2 regions of the Lachnoanaerobaculum sp. Marseille-Q4761 genome follow, and region 1 is predicted to be linked to the other one. Evidence: predicted binding sites of a transcription regulator. Region 1 holds the regulator's gene; the other holds the start of a gene.
The links. The regulator NrdR, encoded in region 1, represses ribonucleotide reductase genes. The targets are predictions, from matches to a motif close to CACAANATNTTGTG.
Positions count from the first base shown of each region.

Region 1 (8,015 bases):
CCGCTTTGAATTCCCTTGATTACTCCGTGGAATTTGTTTCTTGCAGAGATCTTTGGAAGCTCTGTTGCAATCATAACCTCTGTAGCTTTGATGATAGCATATGCCGCATCACCCTTTTTAAGCCCCAATTCCTTTACGGCATTAATTGAAATTGTGGATGAAATAACCTCGCCGTTTGCTTCGATAGAAACGATAGCATTAACAGCACCCTCATTAATATTAGTTACAATTCCTTTAAACTGATTTCTTGCACTTATTTTCATTATGTAAAAACCTCATGTTAAAATATTTTACACAAAACGTAAAGCTTTATGTAATAGAAAATATTCTAACATATATAAATAAAATAGCAAGCTTTTCCGAGATAAATGCCTTTTTTTATATACTTGACTTATATAGGTGATATAATTATAATGAATGTAGTTTTAAAAACTACATTAAACGGAGTTGAAAAATATGACATATAGATTAATTGGGGATAGTTGTAGCGACTTAGATGAGAATCTGAAAAAAAATGAAAATATAAGAATAGTGCCTCTGACACTTGAAATCGGAGACTATCAGGTAATAGATGATGATAAATTTAATCAAAAAGATTTTATAAAAAGAATGGCTGAGTCAAAAGTCGGTGCAAAGAGTGCATGCCCTTCTCCCGAAGCTTTTAAAGAGGCTATGGAATGTGATACGGATATGATATTTGTGGTGACACTTTCAGACCATTTAAGCGGAAGCTATCAGAGCGCTGAAATCGGAAAAAATCTTTATGAAGAAGAGTATGAGAAAAAGGATATTTTGGTACTTTCTTCAAAGTCCGCTTCAGCAGGTCAATACAGACTTATGCTGGAACTTGAAAAATTATGTGAACAGGGGTTTAAGTTTGAGGAGATATCAAAAAGAATAACAAAGCTAAGAGATGAGATGAAGACATATTTTGTGTTGGAGTCGCTTGATACATTAAGAAAAAACGGAAGGCTTTCTGCTGTAACCGCATTTATAGCATCGGCTCTTAATATTAAGCCTATTATGGGAGCAGTGGACGGTGTTATAGTAAAAAAGGACCAGCAAAGAGGCATGCAAAAGGCACTCATAAAGATGGTGGAACTTGCGATAGAGGAGGCCGGAGAAAATACGAAAGAAAAGATAGTATGTATAACTCATATAAATAATGAGGAGAGAGGCGAGTATGTAGCAAATCTTTTTCGTGATTGCAATAAGTTTAAAGATGTAAAGCTTGTAAACGGTGCAGGTGTGGCGACCATGTATGCAGGCGATGGCGGTATAGTACTTGCAATAGGATAAATCTTAAATATATGAAAGTACACAATAATAAATTGTGTACTTTTTTTGGATTTATGATAAACTATTTTTAGAATACATAGATGGATAATATTTATGTTTGATTTACTATAAACATTTAGCGAGGGTTATATGAATTTACTTGAGGCAAAAAATATATTAAAAAACAACGGAAAAAAATTATTTGAAGAGCTTTATGGAAAGAATGAAGTTGAAAAAAATCTAAAGAGATATGAATGTATCTTAAACGGTTTTTCAAAAGAGTTCGGCAAAAAGGATATTAAGCTTTTTTCATCTCCGGGAAGAACGGAAATCTCAGGGAATCATACGGACCACAATAACGGCAAGGTGCTTGGAGGAAGCATAAATCTTGACTGTATAGCTGTAGCGGCAAAAAACGACAGTGATATTGTAAATATTATAAGTGAGACATTTTCACAGAAGTTCAAAGTAAATATAAAGGATATTGAGCCGGGGGTTGAGAAAATAGGCACTGTGGAGCTGTTAAAGGGTATTCTGGCAGGATTTAAGAAAAGAGGGGCGATTATAGGCGGTTTTGATGCCTATATCAGCAGCAATGTTATTTCAAGTGCCGGAGTAAGCTCATCAGCCGCTTTTGAAACTTTGATATGTCAGATTATAAATACATTATTTAATGACAATAAATTATCAAAAACAGATTATGCCTATATAGGAAAATATGCAGAGAATATTTACTGGGATAAATCAAGCGGGCTGCTTGATCAGATGTGCTGTGCCTATGGCGGACTTATCAGTATAGATTTTAAAAATCCCGATTTGCCGAAGGTGGATGAGATAGATTTTGATTTTGCAGGTGCCGAACATGATTTGATTATAGTTCAAACAGGAAGAGGTCATGCGGATCTTTCTGCTGATTATTCATCCATACCTGCAGAAATGAAAATGGTGGCAAAATATTTCGGCAAAAACACATTGTCGGAAGTAAATGAAGAAGAGTTTTATGAGAATATAATAAAGATAAGAGGATTTGCCGGAGACAGAGCTATACTTAGAAGTATCCATTTCTTTGATGAAAACAAAAGGGTTGAAAAAGAGGTGAAGGCTTTGGCGGAGAATGATTTTGAAACATTCTTAAAAAATATTACAGATAGCGGTAATTCATCATGGAAGTATCTGCAAAATGTATATACCAATAACGCACCGAATGAGCAGGGAATCACCGTGGCATTGTCACTGTCGGAAAAATTTTTAAATGAAAGGAATATTGGAGCCACCAGAGTACATGGCGGCGGGTTTGCCGGAGTTATAATGGCAATGGTGCCTGAAAAATACAGTGATGAATATATTGCCTATATGGATAAATTTATGGGCAAGGGTTCATGTTATAAAATGAAAATAAGACCTTATGGTTCTATATGTTTAAATGAATTTTTTAAGGAGGATAAATGAAAGAAGAACAATATTCGCTAGCCTGCCTGATTGTAGGAATACTTAGCTGTGTACTTTGTTGTATGTGCCTTGGAATACCGCTTGGAATAGCCGGAGTGGTACTGTTTGTTTTATCAATGGGAAACGGGCATGGGGTTGATGCAAAGGCGGGATTTGGACTTGCACTGTCTATAGCAGGATTTATACTTTCCGTTGTTACAATAATTTTATTTATATTGTTTATGTTAGGAATGACAGATACCGATTATCGTTATGACGATAATTGGTATGACCATTTCAGTGATTACAATAATTCACTGGATTATGGTGATTATTATAATCTGCCGTTTGAATTTGATTTTGATGATAATTTTGATGTGGAAACAGATGAGTTATAAAATGATTTTTAGTAAAGGATAAGCTTATGAAATGCCCGTTTTGCCAAGCGCAGGAAACAAAGGTGATTGACTCTCGCCCGGCAGAGGACAACTCTTCTATAAGAAGGAGAAGGCAGTGCGAGAAATGTAATAAAAGATTTACCACCTATGAGAAACTTGAAACCATACCTCTTATGGTTATAAAAAAGGATGATACCAGAGAAAATTTTGACAGATCCAAAATAGAAGCAGGTATTATACAAAGTTGCCATAAAAGACCTGTTTCTACCGTTATGATAAGAAAGACTGTAGATGATATAGAAAACCAAATCTATTCTATGGAAGTCGGTGAAATACCTACCAGAAAGATAGGTGAGCTTGTGATGGAAAAATTAAAGGATTTGGATGAGGTTGCCTATGTAAGATTTGCATCTGTATACAGGGAGTTTAAGGATGTAAATACTTTTGTGGATGAGATTGCAAAACTGTTAAAGAAATGATTTTTATGAATAAACTTTTTCCGGATTTATATAAAAAAGATATATATAATATAGATTTTAAAAAGCTCTACAATAGGGGCTTTAGGGCGGTGCTTTTTGATATTGATAATACCTTGACCACACATGGAACAAGGGCAAACAGGGCTAATATAGAATTTTTTAAATCATTAAGAAAAATAGGATTTAAAACCTGCCTGATTTCAAATAATAAAGAAAAAAGAGTGGCTCCATTTGCAAAGATGGTATCCTCGCCATATATATATAAGGCAAATAAGCCTTCAAAAAAGGGTTATTTAAAGGCTATGGATATTTTGAATGTCAAAAAAGAAGAGACGGTATTTGTGGGAGACCAGATTTTTACCGATATTTGGGGTGCGAACAATGCAGAGGTATATTCTGTTTTGGTTAATCCTATCAGCCCCAAGGAGGAGATACAGATAGTATTAAAAAGATTCTTTGAAAAAATAGTGCTGTTCTTTTATAAAAGGAAATTATCAAAGAGGAAGAAAAAATGATAAACGCCGGTACAAAAATATATGGAATTATAGGAAATCCTGTTTCTCACAGCCTTTCACCTCTATTACAAAATACTTTGGCAAATGAAATGAATATAGATATGAAATATATGGCATTTCATGTAAAAGAAAATATAGAAGATGCTATAAAAGGGGCATTTTTTTTGGATATAAAGGGATTTAATATAACCGTTCCATATAAAAGGGATGTATTAAGCATTGTTGATGAAATTGATGAGAGAGCAAAAAAAATCGGTGCAATAAATACTCTTGTTAAGACATCAAAAGGATATAGGGGCTATAATACCGATATTATAGGACTGTGTAAATGTATAAAAAATAACGGGCTTTCTATAAAGGATAGGGATATTATTTTACTTGGAGCGGGTGGTGCCGCAAAGGCTGCGCTTTATCTTGCAATTGAAGAGGGTGCAAGGTCTATTACCATAGTAAACAGAAATATAAAAAGGGCTGAAGAATTAAAAGCGGAAATTTTTAACAGCTTTAAAAATATATCCACAATCTCTTTGGATGATTTGAAAAAAAATATTGATATATTGGAGTATAAGGATTATTTTGTATTCCAAACTACAGATGTGGGTATGTTTCCTAATATAAACAGCTGTATAATTGATGATAATGAATTTTATAAAAAATGTGATTCGGGTATTGATCTTATCTATACACCATTTGAAACTGCATTTATAAAAAAAATGAAAGAAAACGGCAAAATCTGTATCAACGGACTTGATATGCTTATTCTTCAAGGTGTTGAGAGTTTTGAAATATGGAATGATGTCAAAGTAAGCGAAGATATAATAAAAAAAGTAAAAGTATTGTTGACAGAGAAGCTTAGAGAGAGAATGGGATGAAAATTCTGGTAATAAATGGTGTAAATATGAACTTCCTCGGTATAAGAAATAAGGAAGTTTATGGAAATAGAGATTATAATTATCTTTTGGAAATGATTGAAAAAAAAGCAAAAGAGCTTGGCGTGGATGTGGAATGTTTTCAGAGCAATCATGAAGGTGCTATTGTTGATAAGCTTCAGGAAGCATATTATGAAAAGCCTTTAGGAATTGTTATAAATCCTGCCGCATTTACACATACAAGTGTTGCTATAAGGGATGCTCTGGAAAGCCTTGATTGTATAAAGGTGGAAGTGCATATATCAAATATTTCCGACAGGGAAGAGTTTAGACACAGGTCAATTACACAGCCTGTATGTACAGGTCAAATAGCGGGGCTTGGTTTATATGGATATACTTTAGCAATGGAGTATATAATTGAACAAACTAAGTCTTGATTTGATATAAAAATTGTTATAAAATAGTTCAAGTATCGCATGAAAGTTTTAGGAGGAAATAATAATGGTTTCAGCAGGTGATTTTAAAAATGGTTTAACATTGGAGATTGAGGAAGGTCAGGTTTTTCAGATTCTTGAATTCCAGCATGTTAAGCCGGGAAAGGGAGCTGCATTCGTTCGTACAAAAATTAAGAATGTAATTACAGGTAGCGTTGTTGAGAGAACTTTCCGACCTACTGAGAAATTCCCACAGGCAAGAATAGACAGAGCGGATATGCAGTATTTATATTCAGATGGAGATATGTTCAATTTTATGAATGTTGATACATATGATCAGATCGCACTCAATTCAGACAAGGTTGGAGACGCATTAAAGTTTGTAAAAGAGAATGAGATGGTTAAGATATGTTCATTCAACGGCAATGTATTCTCTGTAGAGCCGCCTTTATTCGTAGAGTTGGAAATTACAGATACAGAACCGGGATTTGCAGGAAATACGGCACAGGGTGCTACTAAGCCTGCAACAGTTGAAACAGGAGCGGTTGTTTATGTTCCTTTGTTTGTAAATCTTGGTGATAAGATTAAGATTGATACAAGAACAGGTGAGTATTTATCCAGAGTTTAAAATTTTAATGCTTGACGGTCGTTCTGACCGTCTTTTTTAACAGCTTTAATATATTAGATATAAGATCTTATTGAATAAAGATTTAGCTGTTTTTATATTGTCAGGCAAGTGATAAGATAATGTTTGCAGGACAAAATCAATATACAGAGTGGAGATATATGAAGACAATTATAGAATTGATTTCAGATGAATTAAAGTCCGCCTTTGTGAAATTGTCATATGATGAAAAATACGGAAAGGTCAATATATCAAACAGACCGGACCTTTGCGAATATCAGTGCAATGGAGCTATGGCAGCGGCTAAGGAATATAAGAAAAAGCCTATTGATATAGCAAATGAAGTGGTGGAAATACTAAAGGATAATGACAGTTTTGAAAAAATCGAGGCTATTATGCCGGGATTTATCAATATAAATATCAGCAATGCCTTTATTGAAAAATATATGAAAGATATGTCAGCCGCATCGAAGTATGGAATTGAGCTTGATAATCCTTCAAAGAAAATAATAATCGACTATGGCGGTGCAAATGTGGCAAAACCTCTGCATATAGGTCATTTGCGTTCAGCTATTATAGGTGAGAGCCTAAAGAGGATGGGAAGATTTTTCGGAAATGAAGTAATAGCCGATGTGCATCTGGGTGACTGGGGTTTACAGATGGGGCTTATAATAGAAGAGCTTAGAGAAAGAAAGCCTGAGCTTGTATATTTTAAGGAAAATTATGATGGCGAATTCCCAAAAGAGCCACCATTTACATTGAATGATTTGGAAGAAATATATCCGGCGGCATCAAAAAAGTCAAAGACGGATGAGGGATTTAAGCAAAGAGCACAGGAAGCCACTTTGGCACTTCAAAGTGGATATAGACCTTATAGAGAGATATGGCAACATATAATGAATGTATCTGTAGAGGATTTAAAGAAAAATTACAGTTCATTACTTGTAGACTTTGATCTTTGGAAGGGCGAGTCGGATGCCGATCCTTATATTCCGGATCTGATAAAAGACCTTGAGGATAGAAAAATAGCCGGAGTTTCAGAGGGAGCTTTGGTTGTAGATATAGCTATGGAGGGTGATAAAAAGGAATTACCCCCATGTATTATAAGAAAATCAGACGGTGCGGCACTCTACGCCACATCAGATCTTGGAACTTTGGTTGAAAGAGAGAAGCTTTATTCTCCTGATGAATATATTTATATTGCGGATAAAAGACAGGAACTTCACTATACACAGTTTTTCAGAGTATCAAGAATTGCAGGTATAGTTCCCGATAATCATGAGCTTAAATATATAGGTTTCGGTACGATTAACGGAAAAGACGGAAAACCTTTAAAGACCAGAGACGGTGGAGTGGTTCGTCTTGAAACCGTGATTAAGGATATCGAGGATGCGGTATTTGCAAAGATAAAGGAATCAAGAGATATATCTGATGAGGAGGCAAGAAATACCGCAAAGATTGTAGGTCTTGCAGCTATAAAATATGCGGATCTCAGCAATCAGGCGGCTAAGGATTATATATTTGATATTGACAGATTTACTTCCTTTGAAGGAAATACAGGACCTTATATTCTTTATACAATAGTTAGAATAAAGTCTATTCTTGAAAAATATTATGAGAGCGGCAGTGAGAAGGTAAGTCTGAATGATTTGACCGTTCCAAAAGAGGATATTCATAAAAAGCTGTATATGGAACTTGCGGGATATAATGAGATTATGAGGGAGGCATGGACTGAGCTTGCTCCGCATAAAATATGCCAATTTATATATTCGGTTTCAAATACATTTAATTCTTTCTATCATGAAATAAAAATACTCTCTGAGAGTGATGAAACAAAAAAGAAGGGATACCTTGCAACCATACTTCTTACAAAGGAGCTGCTTGAAGCGGCTATAGATCTGCTTGGAATAGAAGCACCGAATAAAATGTAAATAGTTTTCAGATCTGTTATGCTTATCAACAAAGGTATGACAGATCTTTTTTATTTTT
Region 1 is NZ_JAGEKB010000002.1:384,610-392,624, reverse strand. It holds gene J4O15_RS09015 (TOBE domain-containing protein) at 1-263, opposite strand, end outside; gene J4O15_RS09010 (DegV family protein) at 457-1,299, shown strand; gene J4O15_RS09005 (galactokinase) at 1,429-2,727, shown strand; gene J4O15_RS09000 (DUF4190 domain-containing protein) at 2,724-3,104, shown strand; gene nrdR (transcriptional regulator NrdR) at 3,131-3,583, shown strand; gene J4O15_RS08990 (YqeG family HAD IIIA-type phosphatase) at 3,580-4,098, shown strand; gene aroE (shikimate dehydrogenase) at 4,095-4,970, shown strand; gene aroQ (type II 3-dehydroquinate dehydratase) at 4,967-5,404, shown strand; gene efp (elongation factor P) at 5,469-6,029, shown strand; gene argS (arginine--tRNA ligase) at 6,188-7,957, shown strand.

Region 2 (8,015 bases), on a different contig from region 1:
ATGAATAAATATTATATTCATTCATAAATATTCAAAAAAATAAAGAATTAAATTCTTTATTTTAAAAATCCTTTGATAAAATTTGTGGCAAGTATTTCAAGAGTTCTGCCAATATTCGGAAATTCATTTTCTGCAATATTCATATCCATATAATAAAACAAATTATAGACCTGCAAAATATCTTGGATTTTCTCTTGCGAATACCCTTCTTCTACCATACGATTGGTAAATGTCTTAAGCAAAAACTGATAAAAGGGGTTTGCTGCCTTTCCTTCCTCTGAAGAATAATAACTGTGCAATTCTTTGGAAATAACAGGATTATACCATTCCACAAGAATTTTATTTGATGAAACATAATTTCTTGACTGTTTAAAAATCTTACCGACAAGTTCAACCATATCAAGTTTTAAGTCCATTTCATTTATCATTGCCTGTCTCACACGATTATTTTCATCTATATAAATATCTAAAAAAATAGCTTCTTTACTTTCATAATAATTATAAAAAGAACCGACTGCCACACCCGCCTGTTTAGCAATCTCTGAAATACCCGTAGCCTTATAGCCCTTTTTAGAGAATATCTCATAGGCGGCTGTCTTTAACGCCTCTTTTTTGTCCAATGCTGTAAACCTCCTCTTTTTTATACTATGAATGAATAATTACTTATATTCATTCATAGTATAATGCTTTATATTTATTTTGTCAATATTTTTGCAGATTTACGCAGTATCCATTTTACTCTGTGTGCAAAAAGAATACTTGCCGAAATGTCTAATCTTCTTTATTTAAGGATAAATGATTTTTATATAAAAAAGCTGTCGCTTCACGATTTATCAATCGTTAAAGCAACAGCTTTTTTTAGTTTTATATTATAGATGCAATACTCTATCCGCAATTTCCTGAGTTCTACCCTGATTCCAGAACTGTGTTCCTATATAACCGCAGGTTCTTCTTGCTACATTGAGCTTACTCTGGTCTGTATTACCGCATTTTGGGCATTTCCATACAAGCTTACCCTCATCCTCAACTATCTTGATTTCGCCGTCAAAGCCGCAATCCTGACAGTAATCTGATTTTGTATTAAGCTCTGCATACATAACATTGTCATAGATAAATCCGAGAAGGCTCATTACCGCCTCAAGATTATCCTGCATATTAGGTACTTCTACATAGCTTATCGCACCACCCGGTGAAAGCTTTTGGAACTCACTCTCAAACTTAAGCTTTGTAAATGCATCTATATCCTCAGATACATGTACATGGTAGCTGTTTGTGATATAGTTCTTATCTGTAATACCCTCTATTATACCGAATCTCTTCTGTAAAGCCTTTGCAAACTTATATGTTGTAGACTCAAGCGGTGTGCCGTATGGAGAATAGTCGATACTCTCCGCATTCTTCCACTCATTACACTTATCATTCATCTTCTGCATAACACTGAGCGCAAAAGGTTTTGCCACATCATCTGTATGGCTCTTTCCTGTCATATACTTTACACATTCATAAAGTCCGGCATATCCAAGGCTTATTGTGGAATATCCGCCATATAAAAGCTTGTCAATAGGCTCACCCTTCTTTAATCTGGAAAGAGCTCCATGCTGCCAGAGTATAGGTGCTACATCCGAAGGTGTTCCCTTTAATCTTTCATGTCTTGCTCTGAGGGCACGATGGCAGAGCTCAAGTCTTTCATCAAATATCTCCCAGAACTTAGTGGTATCTCCACCTGATGAAAGTGCAACATCTACAAGGTTGATTGTAACAACACCCTGGTTAAATCTTCCATAGTATTTTGCCTTACCGTTCTCATCCACATATGGTGTAAGGAAGCTTCTACATCCCATAGGTACATAGCAATTGCCGTTACCGTTTTTATCAACCTTGTACTCAAACATCTTCTTTTCTGAAACATAGTCAGGTACAAGTCTCTTTGCTGTACATTTTGCAGCAAGCTTTGTAAGATGATAATATCTGCTTCCCGGACGAACATTGTCCTCCTCAAGCACATAGATAAGCTTAGGGAATGCAGGTGTTACCCAAACACCGTTCTCATTCTTTACACCCTGATATCTCTGTCTTATCATCTCTTCAATGATAAGTGCAAGATCTTCTTTTTCACGCTCATTCTTTGCCTCATTCAAATACATAAATACTGTAATGAAAGGAGCCTGACCGTTTGTGGTCATCAATGTAACTACCTGATACTGTATAGTCTGTACACCCTTTGTGATTTCTCTGCGAAGTCTGTTCTCTATAATCTCTTCTTTTCTGTCCTTTGATACATTAAGACCATACATCTCAGCTTCCACTTCATCACGGATTTTTTGTCTGCTGATATCCACAAAAGGAGCAAGATGAGTAAGAGATATACTCTGTCCGCCGTACTGGCTGGATGCCACCTGTGCAATAATCTGTGTAGCTATATTACAAGCTGTTGAGAAGCTATGCGGCTTCTCTATAAAAGTACCTGATATTACAGTACCGTTTTGAAGCATATCCTCAAGGTTTACAAGGTCACAGTTATGCATATGCTGTGCAAAGTAATCTGCATCATGGAAGTGAAGTATTCCGGCTTTGTGAGCTTCCACTACCTCACTGTCAAGAAGTATTCTTTCTGTAAGATCCTTTGAAACTTCTCCCGCCATATAATCTCTTTGTACTGAAGCTACTGTAGGATTTTTATTTGAATTCTCCTGCTTTACTTCCTCATTATCACATTCGATAAGTGATAAAATCTTATCGTCAGTTGTATTATTTTTTCTCTTAATACTTTGAACATATCTATATGTAATATATTTTCTGGCAACCTCATAAGCATTCTCTCTCATGATGCCATCCTCAACCATATCCTGTATCTCTTCCACACTCATAGCACGGTTCATGCTCATGCACTGATTTTCTACAGTATTGGCAATACGGTCTACCTGAGATTTCTTTAATTTATCATCTTCGCCTACTACAGCATTTGCCTTATATATGGCAGCTATAATCTTTGAAATATCAAAATCTACTTCTGCACCGCTTCTTTTTATGATTCTCATATCTGAATCCTTCCTCAAACCTTCCTCAAAAATTATTACTATATATTATCTACGAATTCTCGCAGTTATTTTTTTGCCAAGCTTTTATGTATGCTAAGGTATTGCCTAAATCCGTCTGATATTTTCTTGTGAACACATACCTAAATCAAGCTTTAGCGCTTATGTTTTCATAGTATACACAATATGTAGTGTTTGGTCAATGCGTATTTTACCACATAATGTATTAAAACTTTATGTATGAAATACACCAAAAACACATCTAAAATTTTCAAAATACAAAATAAATACAATTTTATTAGAATTTTTGACCATAAAAAACTTAACAATCTACAGTTCACTATTCTTTTTTATCTGTTTTGAAACCTTTATATCTTGTGCCTAAAATTTTTATTTCATACAAAATATAGTTTCCCTCTGACTAAATTTAGATTTGAAAATAATGTTTTAACTATGCTATTATTAGCTTAAAACTACTATAAAATATCACATGGTGATAATGTATTTTAGAAAGGATCAGTATGTCGGAAAATATTAAATGGCCGGGACCTGCCGGTCTTATCCCAGTAACAAGCGGAAAACCCGAGGATGCAAATATTCATAACAGAAATTATCTGGACAATATTTTAGTTGAAATGAGAGCAATAGATTCTATACTGCCCGATAAGCATAAAAAAATATTCGGGATAGAATTTGACTCTCCTATAATGATGCCTGCATTTTCACATTTGAATAAGGTCGGTAAGGACGGAAAAAAGCCTATGCTTGAGTATGCCAAGGCTGCAAAGGCTTTAAATATTTTAAACTGGGTAGGTATGGAGCCTGATGATGAGTTTAAAGAAATAGTGGATATCGGTGCAAAGACCGTACGAATCATAAAGCCCTTTGCAGACCATGATATTATCTTTGAGCAAATAGAATTTGCAAAAAAATGCGGTGCGATTGCAGTAGGTATAGATATAGATCATGTTCCCGGAACTGATGGCAAATACGATATAGTTGACGGAATACCTATGGGACCTGTTACACAATCCGACCTCACGGAATATGTGAAATTTGCAAAAATACCTTTTGTGGCAAAGGGTGTTTTATCTGTACAGGATGCCATAAAAGTAAAGAAGGTCGGCTGCAGCGCAATAGTTGTATCACATCATCATGGCAGAATTCCTTTCGGTATCCCACCGCTTATGATACTTCCAAGAATAAGGGAAGTTCTAAAAGAAATGGAAATATTTGTAGACTGTTCAATGGATACAGGCTATGATGCTTACAAGGCTCTGGCACTTGGTGCTGATGCCGTATCTGTAGGAAGGGGCATACTTCCACAGCTTTTAAAGTATGGTGAGAGCGGTGTAATCGAAAAAATAAATAAAATGAATGAAGAGCTTTCAGAGCTTATGATGTATACAGGTATAAAGGATACCGACTCCTTTGACTCTTCCGTGTTATATATAAAATAATATCAAAAACTTACTTTGCAAACCTAAAGGCGACTTTAAGATTGTAGAGTAAGTTTTTTATCTGTTCTAATTATATCTTTTCTAATATGAAACTCGTTTTCATTTTCTCTTGACATATTCTCTCCACTTTTATATTCTATTATCATGTTTACAGCCAAGGCTTAAACAAATAAATTTTACCTTTTTAGGTGGCAAAATTGTGTAAATATATTTTTAAAAGATTGTTATCATTGATACCTATACTTATAGGCATCAGCTTTATATCCTTTGCTCTCATCTATTTTACCGGAGGTGATGCTGTGGCTGTAAGATATGAAGCTATAGGAGGAATGCTTTCCCCTGAACTTATAAATCAAAAAAGAGAGGAACTGGGCTTAAACCGCCCCTTTATAATTCAATACCTAAGCTGGCTGTCCGGCATAATAAAGGGTGATATGGGTGTAAGCTATGTATCCGGCAAACCGGTTTTTGGCTATATTATAGGTAAACTGCCGAATACACTGCTTTTAAGTATCAGCTCTCTAATCACAACCATACTTATTTCTTTGCCTCTTGGAATACTTTCAGCAATAAAAAGAAATAGTATATTTGATAATATTATCAAGGCAATGTCCTTTATAGGCAATTCACTCCCTAATTTTTTTGTAGCACTTGTGCTTTCCTATGTTTTTGCATTGCAGATGAAGCTTCTACCTGTGATTTCACAGGGCACAAGCTTTAAAAGCCTTATACTGCCTACGCTTACACTCTCACTTGCAATGAGTGCAAAGTATATCAGGCAGATTCGTGCTCTTATTATATCCGAGCTGTCAAAACCCTATGTAAGCGGTGCAAGAGCCAGAGGAATAAAGGAAAATACTATTATATTTTTTAATGTACTACGACTTACATCGCTTACTCTTATTACACTTATGGCATTAAGCTTTGGCAGTCTGCTGGGCGGCAGTGCTATAGTTGAGAGTATTTTTATGTGGGACGGCATCGGTAAACTGGCTATAGAATCTATCAAGCTTAGAGATTATCCCGTGATTTTAGCCTATGTGCTTTGGATGGCATTTATATATGTCTTTATAAATCTGTTGGCTGATATTTCCTATTACTTTTTAGATCCGAGACTTAGAATTGAAGGAGGCAAATATGCGAACTGAAAAAATCATTATTCCTTCAATACTTGTTATATCACTGCTTTTGTTTGCCTTTTTATCACCGAAGCTTACACCCTTTGATATATCCGAGCAAAACCTTATGATTGCAAAAAATGCTCCTTCTCTATCCCATATAATGGGAACGGATATCTATGGAAGAGATATGTTTTCCAGAGTAATTGCCGCAAGCAGAATAAGTGTATTTTCTGCATTGGCTGTGGTACTTTTAATGTCAATTACAGGTGTTATAGTCGGTCTTTTTTGCGGATATCTTGGCGGCATAGCCGATACCGTACTTATGAGAGTTTCAGATATATTCCTGGCATTCCCGGGGCTTGTGCTTGCAATTGCAGCTGCGGGACTTTTCCAAAACGGAATGTTCGGTGCGATAATCGCATTGGCATCGGTGGGCTGGCCAAGATATGCAAGACTTGCAAGAGGGCTGGTACTTTCTACCAAAACATCCACATATATAAATGCCGCCAGACTCAGCGGCAGCAATACCGTTCAGATAGTGTTTACCGAAATACTGCCCAATATAATAGGACAGATTGCGGTAACGGCAAGCCTTGATATAGGTACAAGCCTGATGGAACTGTCCGCACTTTCTTTTCTTGGGCTTGGTGCTACACCTCCCACGCCTGAATGGGGAAGCATGATAAATGAAGGCAGAAGTCTGCTTCAAATCGCACCCTGGATTACTCTTTCTCCCGGTGTTGCCATATTTATTACAGTATCTATATTTAATATATTTGGAGAAGCTCTAAGAGATTATTACAATATATAGATTTTGTAAAAGTTCTTTATAATATACACATAATAATTTTAGCCATCATATATCCAATAATATATAAAGGAGTATCAATAAAATGAAAAAACAAATGAAATTAATTTCTGCTGCAATTAGTACAGCCTTACTGCTTGGTGCATGTGCCGCTCCCAATAAGCAGGCAAATGAAAATACTACAAATGCCGAAACTACGGCAGCAAATTCAGACAGTACCTCAGATGTAAAAACAATGGTCTATGGTACCACAAGCTATGGTGTGGGAATGTCTGATGCAGGACTTAATCCCCATGCCGACTATTCCGGATGGAGCTGTGTACGATATGGTGTAGGTGAAACATTATTTAAACTGAATGAAAATATAGAGCTTGTTCCATGGCTTGCCGAGTCCTATAAATTTTTAGATGACAATACTTTGGAAGTTATAATAAAGGATGGCATAAATTTCTCATCAGGAAGAAAACTTGATGCCGCTGCCGCAAAGGAATGTTTTGAAGATTTGATAGCCGTACATGACAGAGCACCCGCTGATATGAAAATCAAGGAGATAAAGGCTGACGGCCGGACTCTTACATTTATTAGCACAGAGCCAAACCCTGCTCTTATAAACTTCCTTGCAGAGCCTTATTCCGCAATTATAGATATGCAGGTAGGTGTGGATGAAACAAAGAATGTATCAGGTACAGGTCCATATAAGGCAATAAGTGTATCAGATACCGAGATAAAACTTGAATCAAGGGATGATTACTGGGCAGGTCCGGTTGCAAAAAAAAATATCACAGTAAAATCCATCACTGACGGAGATACTCTTACTATGGGGCTACAGTCAGGAGAACTTGACGCTACTTATGGACTTCCATACGCAAGCTATCAGCTTTTTGAAAATGATAACTATACTATAAACTCATCCGCTACCAGCAGAGCATTCTTTATGCAGCTGAATTTTGAAAATGAACTGCTCAAGGATAAAAATATAAGATCGGCTATTGCTATGGCAGTAGATAAGGAAGGATTTGTAAATGTACTTCTGGGTGGACATGGCAAGGTGGCAAACGGACCTTTTCCTATGAAGGACGGTGAAACTCCAAACTACAGCTTCTCTCCCGAGAAATCCAAGGAACTTTTAAATGCTGCAGGCTGGTCTGATAGTGACGGTGACGGATATGTGGATAAGGACGGTAAAAATTTTGAATTAAACTTCCTTACCTATCCCGGAAGAAGCGAGCTTCCTGTACTGGCACAGAGTGTGCAGTCAAATCTTAAAGATATCGGTATAAAGCTGAATATAAACAGTACCGAAAACTATCTTGAAGTAGTAAAAGACAGCAGCGCCTGGGATATACTTGCAAGTGCTATGGTTACAAATCCTACAGGAAATAAAGCTTATTTCTTTGAAACAACATCTCTTACAGAATCATCAAAGAACAGAGGGCATTATTCAAACAGCGAACTGGATGAGCTTGCAAAAACTCTTTCCACCACCTTTGACAGTGAAAAGCGTGATGAAACAGCTCAGAAAATGAGCGATATTTTAGTGGATGATTACGGATTTATATTCGTTTCTCATTTGCAGATGAGCCTTGTAAGC
Region 2 is NZ_JAGEKB010000001.1:1,213,164-1,221,178, reverse strand. It holds gene J4O15_RS05660 (TetR/AcrR family transcriptional regulator) at 57-620, opposite strand; gene nrdD (anaerobic ribonucleoside-triphosphate reductase) at 870-3,038, opposite strand; gene J4O15_RS05650 (alpha-hydroxy-acid oxidizing protein) at 3,557-4,495, shown strand; gene J4O15_RS05645 (ABC transporter permease) at 4,693-5,643, shown strand; gene J4O15_RS05640 (ABC transporter permease) at 5,633-6,427, shown strand; gene J4O15_RS05635 (ABC transporter substrate-binding protein) at 6,510-8,015, shown strand, end outside.
Region 2: nrdD (anaerobic ribonucleoside-triphosphate reductase) is a predicted target of NrdR. The motif match lies at 3,216-3,229, and genes of this name have one in related genera.